Linked DNA regions of Prochlorococcus marinus XMU1411. The protein of the gene in region 1 interacts with the protein of each later gene in a pairwise test. Links are inferred from orthologs where the notes say so. Each region holds a gene or a part of one and is shown on either strand. Other genes may lie near its edges.

What was found. The genes of interacting proteins can lie anywhere in the genome.
Region 2: the proteins of tsaE (region 1) and rlmB interact in binary tests that used the Escherichia coli proteins (3 or more experiments, as listed by UniProt). The link is inferred for Prochlorococcus marinus XMU1411 from one-to-one orthologs.

Annotation. Positions count from the first base shown.
Region 1 is NZ_JAAORI010000006.1:88,506-96,577, reverse strand. Bases 3,615-6,412 are described here. They hold tsaE (tRNA (adenosine(37)-N6)-threonylcarbamoyltransferase complex ATPase subunit type 1 TsaE), read right to left. Parts: upstream 5,334-6,412; coding sequence 4,896-5,333; downstream 3,615-4,895. Other genes in these bases: ahcY (adenosylhomocysteinase), read left to right, coding at 5,385-6,412; HA145_RS09085 (carbohydrate kinase family protein), read left to right, coding at 3,940-4,938; HA145_RS09090 (alpha/beta fold hydrolase), read right to left, coding at 3,615-3,850. In the rest of the region: HA145_RS09105 (fluoride efflux transporter FluC), read left to right, coding at 1-73; mgtE (magnesium transporter), read left to right, coding at 443-1,843; HA145_RS09095 (RpoD/SigA family RNA polymerase sigma factor), read left to right, coding at 1,950-2,951; more of HA145_RS09090, read right to left, coding at 2,936-3,614; more of ahcY, read left to right, coding at 6,413-6,803; HA145_RS09070 (DedA family protein), read left to right, coding at 6,806-7,465; HA145_RS09065 (single-stranded DNA-binding protein), read right to left, coding at 7,462-7,833; HA145_RS09060 (rod shape-determining protein), read left to right, coding at 7,964-8,072. UniProt on the Escherichia coli protein: Required for the formation of a threonylcarbamoyl group on adenosine at position 37 (t(6)A37) in tRNAs that read codons beginning with adenine.
Region 2 is NZ_JAAORI010000003.1:481,733-489,779, forward strand. Bases 3,238-6,010 are described here. They hold rlmB (23S rRNA (guanosine(2251)-2'-O)-methyltransferase RlmB), read left to right. Parts: upstream 3,238-4,006; coding sequence 4,007-5,014; downstream 5,015-6,010. Other genes in these bases: HA145_RS04475 (STAS domain-containing protein), read left to right, coding at 3,245-3,607; HA145_RS04480 (ribonuclease III domain-containing protein), read left to right, coding at 3,604-4,002; HA145_RS04490 (DUF1816 domain-containing protein), read left to right, coding at 5,159-5,374; gatA (Asp-tRNA(Asn)/Glu-tRNA(Gln) amidotransferase subunit GatA), read left to right, coding at 5,403-6,010. Also shown: HA145_RS04455 (ABC transporter ATP-binding protein), read right to left, coding at 1-581; HA145_RS04460 (DUF3288 family protein), read left to right, coding at 662-958; trpD (anthranilate phosphoribosyltransferase), read left to right, coding at 992-2,026; carA (glutamine-hydrolyzing carbamoyl-phosphate synthase small subunit), read left to right, coding at 2,041-3,180; more of gatA, read left to right, coding at 6,011-6,851; HA145_RS04500 (DNA polymerase III subunit alpha), read left to right, coding at 6,936-8,047. UniProt on the Escherichia coli protein: Specifically methylates the ribose of guanosine 2251 in 23S rRNA.

The sequences.
Region 1 (8,072 bases):
CTATTTTGAGGTAATAATAGTTTCCTTTTTTTGCTTTTATTTAGGTTATTATTTGGTGCAAATTATAACATGAAAAAAAAAAGTTATATCTATATTCTTTTAGCTTGTTTTTTAGCCAGTTTTTTCAGGATTTTTATTAATAATAATTTTATTGTTTCAATAATTGGATCATTACTTTTTGGATTTGTTATTGCAAAAAGATTAAGTTACGCGAAAGAAAAAATTTTGTTAAGTGGTTTTTTTTCGTGTTTTACGTCCTTTAGCGGATTTATATTTTTTTTGTATCAAGTTTTTATTCAAGGAGGTTTGATCAAATTTATAATATTTTTTAATTTGATTATTATTATAAACTTACTAACAATGTGTTTCGGCTATTGGATAAGTAGAAAAATTAATTAGATTTCATATAATGGTTTTGTTACTTTGACAAGGGATTATATTTATGAATGAAAATAATCTTGAAAAGATTGCATCATTATCTTCAGATCTAAGTACTAGAGAAAATATTACTATTCAACTTGAAGAATTACTCGTCGCTGGAAATTATGATGAGGCAAAATTACTTTTAGAGCCTTCCCAACCAGTTGATATTGCAGATGCAATTGGCAGCCTTCCATTAATATTGCAGGCATTGGCATTTCGATTGTTAAAGAAAAATGAGGCAATTGAAGTTTATGAATATTTAGATCCAATAGTTCAGCAAACTTTATTAGACAGACTTCGTTCGGGAGAAGTTTTGGAAATAGTAGAGAAAATGTCTCCTGATGATAGGGTTCAACTATTTGATGAATTACCTGCAAAAGTTGTAAGAAAATTTTTGTCTGCTCTAAGCCCTGGGGAAAGGAAAGTAACAGCTGAATTACTAGGTTATGAGCCTGAAACTGCTGGAAGATTAATGACAACTGAATTTATAGACCTTAAAGAGATGCAAACGGCAGCTGAGGCTCTTTCTTTAGTCCGAAAGAGAGCTCCTTTTACAGAGACGATTTACAGCCTATATGTTACGGATAAAGAAAGACATTTGACTGGTATTCTCTCTTTAAGAGATCTTGTAACTGCTGATCCATCTAAGCCAATTGGAGATGTTATGACAAAAGATGTGGTAAATATTTCTACGAATACGAATCAAGAAGAGGTAGCAAGAGCAATACAAAGATATGATTTCTTAGCGCTTCCAGTTGTTGACAAAGAAAAAAGACTTGTTGGGATAGTAACTGTCGATGATTTAATTGATGTCATAGAGCAAGAAGCAACAAGAGATATTTATGCAGCGGGAGCAGTTCAATCTGGAGATGAAGATGATTATTTTCAAAGTAGTTTGTTTACGATGGCTCGAAGAAGAATATTATGGTTATTAATTTTAGTTTTAGCCAATGGTTTGACTACAAAAGTTATAGCGATGAATGATCAAATTTTAAGAGAAATAGTTTTGCTTGCTGCATTTATTCCTTTGCTCATAGGCACTGGTGGAAATGTTGGGGCTCAAAGTTCAACTGTCGTTATAAGAGGTTTAAGTACTCAAAAATTAAAGTCTCTTGGAGCTATAAAAGCAGTTTTTAAAGAGGCCGTAACTGGAGCTCTTTTGGGTATTTTGATGATGCTTGTGGTATTTCCTTTCGCTTGGTGGCAAGGAGAAGGCTATTTAATAGCCTCTGCGGTAGGGATAAGTTTAATTTCTATAACGACTTTAGCTGCAACTACTGGAGCTATCCTCCCTTTGTTGTTTCATAAAATGAGATTAGACCCAGCTTTAATGTCCTCTCCTTTTATAACAACTGTCACTGATATTGCAGGTGTATTTATTTATCTAAGTACAGCAAAATGGCTGTTAAGTTCTTCTTAAACTAAAATTGACTAGGTAGTTGTACTCATTTTTGTAAATTTGTGGATTTTTTTGTTTAACTTTACAATTCTTAATGGTATTGTTTACAAAACAACATTCAACTTTCATGTCTTCTGAAACATTAAGTGAGAATAAACTAGCGACAATATCAAGTTTAAAAGCCTCTAATGATGTCGACCTTGTCAGATCCTATTTAAGGGATATCGGCAGAGTTCCACTTCTTTCTCATGAGCAGGAAATTACGCTTGGAAGACAGGTGCAAGAATATATGCAAGTCGAAAGAGCAGAATTAGAAATTATTGAATTAACAGGAGATAAACCAACTATAGAGGAATTATCAAATAAATTAAATTTATCTACTTCCGTAATCAAAAAAAGATTGAGAGCTGGTCAGAGGGCTAAAGAACGGATGGTCGCAGCTAATTTAAGATTAGTGGTTAGTGTTGCAAAAAAATATACAAAAAGAAACATGGAATTATTAGATTTAATACAAGAAGGAACTATAGGATTAGTAAGGGGTGTAGAAAAATTTGATCCCGCAAGAGGTTATAAGTTTTCTACATATGCATACTGGTGGATTAGACAAGGTATTACTAGAGCAATAGCGGAAAAAAGCAGGGCAATAAGGTTACCAATTCACATAACCGAGATGTTAAATAAATTAAAAAAAGGTCAAAGAGAGTTGAGTCAAGAAATGTCTAGGACTCCTACAGTTAGTGAACTTGCTAAATATGTAGAGCTTCCTGAAGATGATGTAAAAGATTTGATGTGCAAGGCAGGGCAGCCAGTTAGTCTTGAAACAAAAGTTGGAGATGGTGAAGATACTGTCTTATTAGATTTACTAGCAGGTGGTGAGGACTTGCCAGACGAACAGATAGAGATGGATTGTATGAGAGGAGATCTTCATTCTCTTTTGCATCAATTACCAGATCTCCAATGTAGAGTTTTAAGAATGAGATATGGGATGGATGGTGATGAACCAATGTCTCTTACAGGTATAGGTAGGGTACTTGGAATAAGTAGGGACCGAGTTAGAAATCTAGAAAGAGATGGACTCAGAGGTTTGAGAAGACTTAGTGATAACGTAGAAGCCTATTTTGTTTCTTGAATAAATTCAAGAATTAACTGATTTGTTTTTTCAGGTTCTTCATCGTGCGGACAATGTCCAGCACCTTCGATAATATCTAACCGCTTTATATTCGTGAATTTTTTCTTCCACTCTTTAGCTTCACCTAAGGATTCCCAAGGATCTTTTTCTCCCCAAATCAATTGGATGGGAGGTTCAATTTTATCAAAAAGATCTGTAGCGAGATAGTCATCAAATAAGTTAATAAAGCCACGAAATGCTTCTTTGGAGTTTTGTCTTTGTGAGGGTTGATATAATATTTCAATTAACTCTTCATCGATATTTTTTTTGGACGGGTAAGCTTGTTCAAGTATTTTCTTAATAACTTTTGGATTGGCAGCTCTCGTAAAAAGTGTGTTACTAATTATTCTTTGTCTTACTATCGTTTTAAGAACGGGTCTAAGTAGATTCATTAATATATCACTTTTTTTTAAACGTTTATCATCCATAGTTCTTTGTGCGCAATCAATCAAAATCACTCCCTTACATTTATCTTTGAGAATTTCAGCAGCTTTCAATGCAATAACACCACCAATTGAGTTTCCAACTAAGTAAATAGGAGATTTTATTACCTCTTCACAAAATGCTGATATCTGACTACCCCATAAGTCAAATGAATATTTAATTGAGTTTTCTTTATCAGCTTCGTAATTTAATAAAGCACTAGGCTGACTGCTTTCTCCAAATCCTAATAAGTCAATTGCGTAGCAGTTAGAAAATTTACCAAGAAAATCTTGATTATGTCTCCAGTGGTTTTTTGATGCTCCAAATCCATGAACTAATAAAATTTTAATATTTTTTTCAGAAGTAGATTCTTTTGATAAAGACCATGAAATTTCCCAATTTTTCCACTTCCAAGTTTCAGATTTATTTAAAGACACGATGAATATGTTTTTAATTAAACTTTAATTCAAAAAAAAATTATTCGTTTTTAATAAATTATTCTTAGTTAAGTAAAATAGTTCATTTTATGAAAAGGAAAAAGGTCATATGCATTGGAGAGGCTTTAATAGACAGAATCAGAAATAAATCAAATCAAGGATTTACAGATTTTTTGGGAGGTGCTCCAGCTAATGTTGCTTGTGCATTAAGAAAATTAAAAATAGATTCAACATTTATAGGAAGTTTGGGGAGTGATGATTATGGAAAAAAATTTATTAGGCAATTTAATGAATTGGAAGTTAATTTAGATTTCTTGCAATTATATGATGATTCATCTACTCGCTTGGTTAATGTAGATAGAGATCAATTTGGAGATCGTTTTTTTTCAGGCTTTGAGGAAAGTTCTCATTCATTCTTTGCAGACGAAGTTCTTAGTAAGAAATTAATCGAAAAAGAAATTTTAAATTTGCAGAAATCTTTTCTAGAAACAAAATATTTGGTTACAGGAACGATCTTGTTATCATCACCAATATCAGCAGAGACTATTTTTTTTCTTATTGAACAGGCTAAAAAATTGGAAGTCAAAGTAGTTATTGATTTGAATTGGAGAGAGGTCTTTTGGGATCATTCAAGTTTTTCATCAGAAATTAGTAAAGCGGCTAGAGTTAATTTAATCAAGAAATTTTTAAATCATGCTAATGTTTTAAAACTTGCTAAGGAAGAAGCAACTTTATTTTTTGAGGATGAAAATCCCTTACTAATTTCTCAACAATTGTCTAATAGACCAGATGTAATAATAACTGATGGGGAACATCCCGTTTCTTGGTATATCAGTGGATTGCAGGGAATTACCGAAACCCCTACTTCACAAAAAATTGTTGATACAACTGGGGCAGGAGATGCTTTTCTAGCTGGCTTAATTTCAAAATTAATTTCTTCTGGCTACCCTTCAAATAAACTAGAGACAGAAGATTGCATTAAGTTTGCAGGTGTTTGTGGATTATTAACTTGTCTTGGTGAAGGTGCTATCGAGCCACAGCCCGATTATGAGAAGGTTAACAAATTTCTGGGATCTCTTATTTCGTAGTTTCTTCCATATTTATTTGCGTAACTAATTTTTATTTTCCAGAAATTATCAATAACTGGTTCTATTAATTCTGGCCATTCAATAACTAAAATAGCTCGTCTTTGTATGGCCTCTTCTTCTTCTGAAAAAAAAACTTCTTTTGCTGAAGAAACATTTTCTAACCTGTATAAATCAAGGTGAATTAGTGGAATTTTTCCAGAGTTATAGTGATGCGATAAAGCAAATGTAGGGCTTGTAATTTCCTCAGAGATTGACAAGCCTTTAGCAATCCCTTGAACAAATGAAGTTTTCCCAGCTCCAATTGGACCCTGTAATAAAACAATTGATTGAGGATTTAATTTGTGTGACAGTTTTTTTCCTAAATTTAAAGTCTCTTTTAAATTCTCAACAAACACAAAATTACACAAAAATCATTTATAGTTTAATAGAAAAAGTATTTACACGATATGGTAATCGCAAATTCAGTTAAAACCTCTACACCTAATTACGTAATTTCTGATATCTCTTTATCAGATTTTGGTCGTAAAGAAATTAAAATTGCCGAAACTGAAATGCCAGGATTAATGGCGCTTAGAGATAAATATCAATCTGAAAAGCCACTAAAAGGTGCAAAAATAGCTGGAAGTCTTCATATGACTATTCAGACTGCAGTATTAATAGAAACTCTTGTTGATCTTGGCGCAGAAGTGAAATGGGCTTCATGCAATATTTTTTCAACTCAAGATCATGCTGCCGCAGCTATCGCAGATCAAGGAATTTCTGTATATGCAAAAAAAGGTGAGACACTTGATGAATATTGGCAATATACACATTACATTCTTGATTGGGGATCCGACTCACCGAATATGATTCTTGATGATGGGGGAGATGCAACTGGCTTATTGATACTTGGCAGTAAAGCAGAAAAAGATTTATCTGTTTTAGATAATCCCGGTAACGAAGAAGAAATTGCTTTATTCAAATCTATAAAATCTAAGTTGGAAAATGATAGTAACTTTTATTCTAGAATTAAGAGCAATATTATTGGTGTCACTGAAGAAACTACAACGGGAGTCGCAAGACTTTATCAACTGCAAAAGCAAAATGCTCTACCTTTCCCTGCAATTAACGTTAATGATTCAGTAACTAAGAGCAAATTCGATAATTTATATGGCTGCCGAGAATCTCTAGTTGACAGCATCAAGCGTGCCACTGATGTGATGATTGCTGGGAAGGTTGCTTTAGTAATCGGTTTTGGAGATGTAGGTAAAGGATCAGCCCAGTCTCTAAGAGGACTTGGTGCAATTGTAAAAGTTGCTGAAGTTGATCCAATTTGTGCTCTTCAAGCTGCCATGGAAGGTTTCAGCGTTGTTACATTAGACGATGTTGTGCAGGATATAGACATATTTGTTACGGCAACTGGGAACTATCAGGTAATAACAAACGAAAATCTTGTCAAGATGAAGAATGAGGCCATCGTTTGTAATATTGGCCATTTCGATAATGAAATTGATGTGGCATCATTGAAAGATTATCCATGGGAAAATATTAAGCCGCAGGTTGATCACATAACTTTACCGAGTGGCAATAAAATAATCCTTTTAGCTGAAGGTAGACTAGTTAACTTGGGTTGTGCCACTGGACATCCAAGTTTTGTTATGAGTAATTCTTTTACTAATCAAGTCCTAGCTCAAATTGAACTTTTCAATAAGTCAGAAAACTATTCTAAGGAGGTTTATGTTTTACCAAAACATTTAGATGAAATGGTAGCTAGATTACATCTCGATAAAATTGGTGCAAAATTAACAAAATTAACCAAAGAACAAGCTGATTATATTAATGTTTCTATTGAAGGACCTTATAAACCAGATCTTTATAGATATTAAGTTTGAGCCTTATTTTTTTAAATTTTCTTACTTCAATCCCCGACTACATTAGTTTGGCTGTAGAAAAGAATTCAATAATTGCATACCTCACTATTTGTTTGGCTATGTTTTTAGAAAATATAATACCTCCAATACCTTCGGAAATTATTATGCCTTTGGGAGGGTTTTTCGTCTATCAACAAAAATTAAATTTTTATATTTTAGTTTTTTGGGGATTACTTGGAACTATTTTTGGATCATTGCCTTGGTATTATCTAGGAAGATTAGTAAATGAAAAAAGACTTTCAAATTTTCTAGATAAACAAGGAAAATATTTGGGTATTTCTTCTAATGATTTAATTAAAAGTAAAAGGTGGTTTGATAAATACGGAGTTTCTTTAGTTTTTTGGGGCAGATTAGTACCAGGTATAAGAACTTTGATTTCAGTTCCCGCTGGCATAGAACTTATGCCATTAAGAAAATTTTTGATTTGGACTTCATTTGGTAGCTTGATATGGGTAGCGCTTCTCACTTATGCAGGTTATTTATTTGGTGAAAATTATCCAATAATTGAAATTTACTTAGATCAAATCAAATATGTTGTAAAGCCAATTTTAATTTTAATTTTCTTATATTTTTTTATAAAACTTCTTATTAGATTTATTAAAAAATATAGAGACTAGAAAGGGATTTCACTAGAGTTACTGCTGTTAGAATATTGATTATTTTCAGACTCTTTTTTCGAGCTTAGCAAGTTTAATCTATCTACTCTAACAACCGGTTTGTATCTATCTTCCCCAGTATTTTTATCTTTCCAACTATCAATTTTAAAGCTTCCTGTTATTCCAATTAAGGACCCTTTTCTTACGTAATCTGCTGCTATTTGGGCTTGCTTGCCCCATATTTCTAAATTGAACCAGTCTGGCTCTTCATCTCTGCTTCTTCTGTTCACAGCAAGAGTGAAATTGGCTACGATACTGCCTGATTCAAAATATCTTACATCTGGTTCTCTACCAGCTCTACCAACTAGGTTAATAGTGTTAATTTCCATAATTTTTTTTTTTAATACTACTCATATTTCCAGATTCTGCTTAAGTTTTGCGTGCTAATCATAACTAAACAGGCGAATTGTGAGAGCTTTATAAAAAATAGATATATTATTTATAAAAAGAATTCTTATTGTGATTTTTAACAGATTTAAATTTTCTAGAGACATTGGCATAGATTTGGGAACAGCCAATACTCTTATACACGTATCAGGTAAGGGAGTTGTTTTACAAGAGCCCTCAG
Region 2 (8,047 bases), on another replicon or contig:
GATAATGATTCTTGTTGAGCTTTTCTTTGATTAACCATTCTGCCGCCAAATAGACTTACAATTCCAAGGATTAATGGAAAAATCATTAAAGCTGATATTGTTAATGTTTTATTAATTGAAAACATTGAGGGAATAGTGAATGAATAAGCTAAAACAATGTTGCACAAGCTTAAAACTGTAAAACCTAAAAGTCTTCTTATGTTTTCAACATCGCTTGTAGCTCTACTAATAATGTCTCCACTACCTTTTTTTTGGATCCATTCTGGATCTTGAATAAGTAAATGGTCAAATAGTTTTTGACGAAGATTTACTTCTACTTTTCTACCTATTCCGAAGACAATCTGTCTGGAAAATAATCTTATTAAACCCATACAAGTTGCTAGAAATATTAACCATAAAGATTTAGAAATAACAAAATCTGAAGAAAACCCATTTTGTAATTGGTCAATTATATTTTTTACTTCTAATGGTATTACAACACTTAAAATATTTACTACCAATAGAGCTAAAGATCCATATATAAATTCTTTTTTATATGGTCTTAGGTATTTAGATATAACTTTTAATTTTAAATTTTTCATTTTATTTTGCCCATATGATTAAGATAATGTTTCATTTTTAGATATGTGAGCTAATTTTATAAATGATTCAGTATTTATTTATGGGTAACGAACAAACTCATCCTTTACATGAAACCGACAAGAGCATTATAGATTCCCTTATCACTAAAAATACACCAGAAGATCTTGACTATATAAATCTAGCTAGATTAATAAATCGTTATACCAATTTCCCTGGAGAAATTGAAATTAAAAATGATATTGAAAAAATTTTAAAATTTTGGAAAATTACTAAGATCGAACTTTTTTCAAAAACAAAAAATATTTGGTCAAAAAGCTTCAGGCCTTCTAATACAAATAAAGACTTAGTTGGCTCAGGTTTTGATACCTCAAATTGAATTTTATCTTTATAATTTTTCTTCAATAAATAAATGACTTCTAATCTATCAAACGCTGAAATCCTAAATAATTTGTTAGAGGGAAGGAATCTTGATGATTTAACTTCTAGATCTTTAATGCAAAGATGGCTTAATGATGAAATTTCAGATGTTGAAACAGGAGCCTTTTTAAGTGCTTTGAGAGCTAAGAGCTCTACAGGAGTGGAATTAAGTTCTATGGCTGAGGAACTTTTAAATGTTTGTGAATTGCCAGTAGCAAGACCAAATTTGTATTTGGTAGATACTTGTGGAACAGGAGGGGATGGAGCAAATACATTTAATATTTCAACTGCAGTAGCATTTGTAGCTGCATCTTGTGGGGTAAAAATTGCAAAACACGGAAATAAAAGTGCTAGCGGGAAAGTTGGCTCTGCTGATGTTTTGTTAAAACTTGGTTTGAATTTAAATTGCTCATTAGAAAAAGTAATAACAGCCGTAAGTGAAATTGGAATAACTTTTTTGTTCGCACCTATCTGGCATAAATCTTTAATAAAACTTGCTCCTTTAAGAAAGACCCTTGGAATAAGGACAGTATTCAATCAACTCGGACCATTGGTAAATCCTTTAAGACCCAATGCGCAAGTTTTGGGTGTTGCTTCTGAGGATCTTTTAAAACCTATGGGAAGCGCTCTTTTAAAAATGGGGATGAATAGAGCAATAGTCGTTCATGGGTCTGGAGGCCTTGATGAGGCATCGCTTCAAGGAGAAAATAAGTTAGTGTTTGTTGAAAATGGAGAGTTAAGGTTTTCAGAAATAAATATTTCAGATTTTAACCATGAAAATATTTCTAATGAAAAGCTTGTAGTTTCTGATTTTGAGTCTAGTGAGGCAATATTAAAATCTGTTTTAAGTGGTTCTGGTCAAAAATCTCATATTGATGTTGTTGCCTTGAATGCTGCTTTAGTTCTTTGGGCAGCAGGGATTGAGGATGATTTAAATGAAGGATTTAATAAAGCTTTATTTTCGATTTATCAAGGAGATCCTTGGAAAAAGTTTTTACTTTTAAAAAATTATTTATCTACAAATTAATTAATTTCATATTGATGATTAATCCATATAAGAAAAATGCGAAATTAGTTTTAAGTAATGGAATTGTTTTTCCAGGATTCTTTTTCGGTGCTTCTGGTACAGCCATTGGTGAAATAGTTTTTAATACTGGAATGACCGGATATCAAGAAGTTATTACTGATCCAAGTTATTACGGGCAGATATTAACATTCACTTATCCAGAGATTGGCAATACTGGTATTAATTTTGAAGATTCAGAATCTAATATTAATGTTAAAGGTATAATTGTTAGAAATTTTTCATCCAATAACAGCAATTGGAGATCTAAAAAGAGTTTTGATCAATGGTTAGTTGAGAAGAAAATCATAGGTCTTTATGGAATTGATACAAGGGCTCTTGTTAAAATTTTAAGATCTAATGGTGCGATGAATGGAGTTATTACCTCTTTAGATAAAACTGATGAAAGTTGTTTAAAGATAATTAATGATACGCCAATGATGGAGGGTTTAAATTTATCAAAAGTAGTTTCAGCAAAGGAACAATATTTATGGAACAGTCATACGCAAACAATTTTTGATTTAAGAAAAAGATATGCTGAATCGTCTAAAAAATTAAAAATAGTTGCAATTGATTTTGGAATTAAAAATTCAATTTTAAATAGACTTGTATCTCATGGATGTGAAGTTTTGGTTTTACCTTCTCGATCTTCTCTCAAAGATGTTCTGTCTAACAAGCCGGACGGTATATTCTTCTCAAATGGTCCAGGGGATCCTTCTTCTGTTTTAGAAGGTATAGAATTAGCAAAATCACTTATTGAATATGGCGAAATACCTATGTTTGGTATTTGCCTTGGTCACCAAATATTTGGATTAGCATTAGGAGGTTCAACTTATAAATTACCTTTTGGACATCGCGGTTTAAATCACCCTTGTGGTGAAAATAATAAAATTGAGATAACTAGTCAAAATCATGGTTTCGCTATTGATCCTAATTCTCTCTCAAAAGATATAGTTAGAATAACTCACTACAACCTTAATGATAATACTGTGGCTGGCCTAGAGGTTAATAATAAGCCAATATTTAGTGTGCAATATCATCCAGAAGCAGGACCTGGACCACATGATTCAGATTATTTATTTAAAAAATTTGTTTCTCTAATGTTAGAAAGATGTTGACATATTGTTTTCTTTTGATTTGATAATTACATTTGATATATTAATTTTTTGGAGGTATTAGATCATAGAAGATTTCCAGAAGTTAACGGTTTCTTTAAGAGGAAACCTTGAGGTTAAAACAAACATTATTGTTTTTTCTTTTAAGGGCCAACTTGATGCTTTTTCAGAAAAACAATTTAAGACTTTTGTTACTAATAATTTAAAAAATGAACTTCCATTCGTTATTGATCTTGCAAAAATAGATTTTTTAGATTCCTCTGGTCTTGGAGCTCTTGTTCAAACTGCTAAAGAATGTAAGAAGTCTAATCTTGGCTTCTCTGTAGTTGGCAATTCGAGAGTGGCCCAAACAATTAAACTTGTTCGTTTGGGAGATTTTCTTAACTTGAAGTCAAGTCTTGAAGATGCATTAAATTATTTAAAGAATTGAATTATTGGATTCAAAACTTGTCTCCTTATGGATCACCCGAAGATATAGGCGTTATCCAACTTGCTTGGCTTGGAGATTCAGTATGGGAGCTTCATCAAAGACTTAGGCATGTTCATTTCCCTTTAAAATCAAAAGATCTCCATTTATCTGTAGTAAATGAAGTAAAAGCAAAATCACAGGCAGAATCATTAAGTCAAATTGAACATTTATTAAATTTAAATGAAATTGATCTAATTAGGCGTGCTAGAAATAAAACAAAGAGATATCCAAAGTCTTCAGACCCTACCATATACTCTAGAGCAACTGGTTTTGAAACTCTCATTGGTTGGCTATTTTTAAAAGATCCTCAAAGATTATCAACACTTTTTGAATATTTAGAACTAAAAATGAATTAATCCTATGAAAAACTCCTCAAAAAAATTTTTTCTCGGAAAAAATAATAAAAATAACAAAAAAAATTCTGATTTTGGTTCTTACTCAAAAAATAAAAATCGTTCAGAAAAAAATGAAAGATTTTTGAAGAATTCTTTTAAAAATAATAATGTTGATAATTTAAATAAAAATGAAAAAAATAATATTTTTTCATCTTCAAATAAAAGAAAACCAATATTTAAATCTAATTCAGAATTTTCTAATAAAAACCCTGAAATTCAACAAGACTTTACTAATAAAAGAAATTTTGATGATTGGATATGGGGTAAACATTCTGTTTATGAGGCTCTTTGTAGTGAAAGAGCGATTAATAGGATTTGGTGTACTTCGGAAATCTTTTCCTCTGACAAATTCTATATTTTGCTTAAGAACCTTAAATCAAAAGGAGTTCTTATTGAAGAAGTTTCTTGGAACAGGCTTTCGCAACTAACTTATGGTGCTTCACATCAAGGCGTTGTATTGCAGTTAGCATGCTCTAAAACAATATCCCTAGAACAATTAATCGATTTTTCTAAACACAACTGTGCAAATCCCATACTACTAGCATTAGACGGTATAACTGATCCACATAATGTTGGTGCGATTATAAGATCTGCAGAAGCATTTGATTGTAAAGGCATTATTATTCCTCAGAGAAGATCAGCTGGATTGACGGGAACAGTCGCCAAAGTAGCTGCAGGAGCCTTAGAACACTTGCAAGTTAGTAGAGTTGTTAACTTGAATAGAGCACTAGAGGAGCTTAAGAAAAATGGTTTTCTTATTGTAGGCTTATCTGGAGATGGTCAATTATCTATCTCAAATTTTTTAGAAAAAGCACCCTTGGTAGTTATAGTCGGCTCTGAAGATAAAGGTATTTCTTTACTTACTCAAAAAAAATGTGATTATCATTTAAGCATTCCTCTAAAAGGTAAGACTTCAAGTTTAAATGCCTCCGTGGCGGCCGCTATATCACTATTTCATTTGACCTGCAAATAATATAGTTATTAATAATCACTGTTATTAATGACCTCTTAATGTTGTTGTTTCAATATATTTATGTGATTAATAAAAAATTATTGAATTTTCACTACAAAATTGTATAGAATTTAACAAGAATTGTGGTTTAGTAGGCCAAAAAAATTGATTAGAAACTTTGGAAACAAACTCGGATTAGCTTGGTGGGCTAAAATTGAGACAGAAAAACCTAATGGCACCTACTGGTTTGGCCCATTTATTACTAAACGTAGTTTAAAAGAAAATATGTCTTCTTTTATTAATGATCTTTCAGATGAAGGTTTTAAAAATATAAAACATAGTTTGGTTCGCTGCAAAAAAGAAGAACCATTAACTGTCTGATAAATTTAATTTTAAAAAAAATTAAGTAATGAATTTTAATTCTTTAAGAAAAGAAATTTTTAACAATAATGCTTCTGTTAAGGAATTAGTTAATGATATTTTTGCCAAGATAGATCATAAAGATCCTGAAGTTAACTCATATATTTGTATTACAAAAGATAATGCACTTGCACAAGCAGATAATATAGACAAATTAATTCAAAATAAAGAAAAACTTCCTCCTCTTGCGGGCATTCCAATAGCAATAAAGGATAATATTTGCACTAAAGGAGTTGTAACCACTTGTGCAAGCAAAATGCTAAAAAGTTTTGTTGCACCTTATGAATCTACAGCTTCAAGTAAATTATGGTCTTCAGGTGGAATTTGTTTAGGAAAGACAAATTTAGATGAATTTGCAATGGGTAGTTCGACTGAAACTTCTGTATTTGGCGTCACTTCAAACCCTTGGGATATTAATAGAGTTCCAGGAGGAAGCTCAGGCGGAAGTGCTGCTTCAGTTGCAGCTGGATTTTGTGCGGCAGCTATAGGTTCTGACACAGGAGGATCAATAAGGCAGCCAGCTTCTTTTTGTGGTGTTGTAGGTCTTAAGCCTACTTATGGCAGAGTAAGCAGATGGGGATTGGTTGCATTTGCTAGCTCTCTTGATCAAATTGGTCCAATTACTAATACTGTTTCAGATGCTGCTGAAATTCTTTATTCAATATCTGGTAAAGACCCTTTTGACTCAACATGTCTTGATAAACCAGTGCCGAATTATTTGACTGATTTAAATAAATCTATAAAAGGTCTAAAGATTGGAATTATTAAAGAATGTTTTGAACATAAAGGGCTCAATCCTGAAGTTAAGGAATCTGTTCTTTCTGGAGTTGAGAGATTCAAAACTTTAGGAGCTGAAGTTATTGAAGTTGAATGTCCTAGATTTAACGACGGTATCGCGACATATTATGTCATTGCACCTTCTGAAGCCTCCGCAAATTTAGCTAGATACGACGGAGTTAAATATGGCTACAGATCAAGCAAGGGTACAAATCTTATTGATATGACATCAAAAAGTAGAGCTGAAGGATTTGGAGATGAAGTGCAAAGAAGAATTTTGATAGGAACTTATGCTTTGTCAGCTGGATACAGTGATGCCTATTACAAAAAGGCACAAAAAGTTAGGACATTAATAAGAAGAGATTTTGATATTGCTTTTAAAAAAGTAGATATTCTATTAACCCCAACTTGTCCTACTACAGCTTTTTTGAAGGGTGATTTCGTAAATGACCCACTTTCTATGTATTTGTCTGATCTATTAACTGTTCCTGTTAATTTAGCTGGACTTCCAGCAATCAGTATTCCCTGCGGTTTTGATACTAAAGGATTACCTATAGGAATGCAATTAATAGGCAATGTATTAGAAGAAAATAGAATATTGAATGCTGCAAATATCTTTGAAATTGATGCTCAGGTAATTAAGAAGAGACCTTTATTCTAAATTTGTATTAATAATTAATTTGTAATCACAAAGTATAGATCTTTTAGAAATTTTCTCTATCTTATATATATAAATTATTTGAATATGGGTTTTGTTCCGCTTCATAATCATAGTGACTACAGCTTACTTGATGGAGCCAGTCAAATTTCAAAAATTGTAGATAGAGCTTCCGATCTTGGAATGGAATCTATAGCTCTTACTGATCATGGAGTAATGTATGGTGTTCTCGATTTGGTCAAGAAGTGTAAAGAGAAAGGCATAAAACCAATTATTGGTAATGAAATGTACGTAATTAATGGTTCTATTGATGATCCTCAACCTAAAAAAGAAAAAAGATATCATTTGGTAGTGTTAGCAAAAAATTATACTGGTTATAAGAATCTAGTAAAGTTAACAACAATTAGTCACCTAAATGGGATGAGAGGTCGAGGCATTTTTTCTAGACCATGTATTGATAAATCTCTTTTAAGTAAATATAGTGATGGTCTAATAGTTTCCACAGCTTGTCTTGGTGGAGAGATACCTCAGGCTATCTTAAAAGGTAGATTAGATGTAGCCGAGGATATAGCACTTTGGTATAAAAAATTATTTACAGATGATTTTTATCTAGAAATACAAGATCACGGCTCTATCGAAGATAGAATTGTTAACGTTGAATTAATAAAAATTGGGAAGAAGCACCAAATAAAAGTCATCGCTACCAATGACGCGCACTATTTATCAAATATGGATGTTGAAGCACATGATGCTTTGCTTTGCGTTTTAACAGGAAAACTAATAAGTGATGAAAAAAGATTGAGATATACCGGTACAGAATATATAAAAAGTGAATATGAAATGCTTGAACTCTTTAAAGATCATATTGATGATGAATCAATTAATGAAGCGGTGAACAATACAGTAGAAATTTCTCAAAAGGTTGAAGTATTTGATTTGTTTGGTAATTATAGAATGCCAAAATTCCCTCTTAACGAAGATACAGATTCATTTTCATTCCTAGCACAATTATCTAATGAAGGTCTTTTAAAAAGACTTAAAAAGAATGATTTTACAGAAGTTGATGAGAGCTATAAAAAAAGACTATCTACTGAATTAAAAATTATAAAAAATATGGGTTTTCCAGATTATTTTTTGGTTGTTTGGGATTACATCAAATTTGCTAGAGATAACTCTATCCCCGTAGGGCCAGGTAGAGG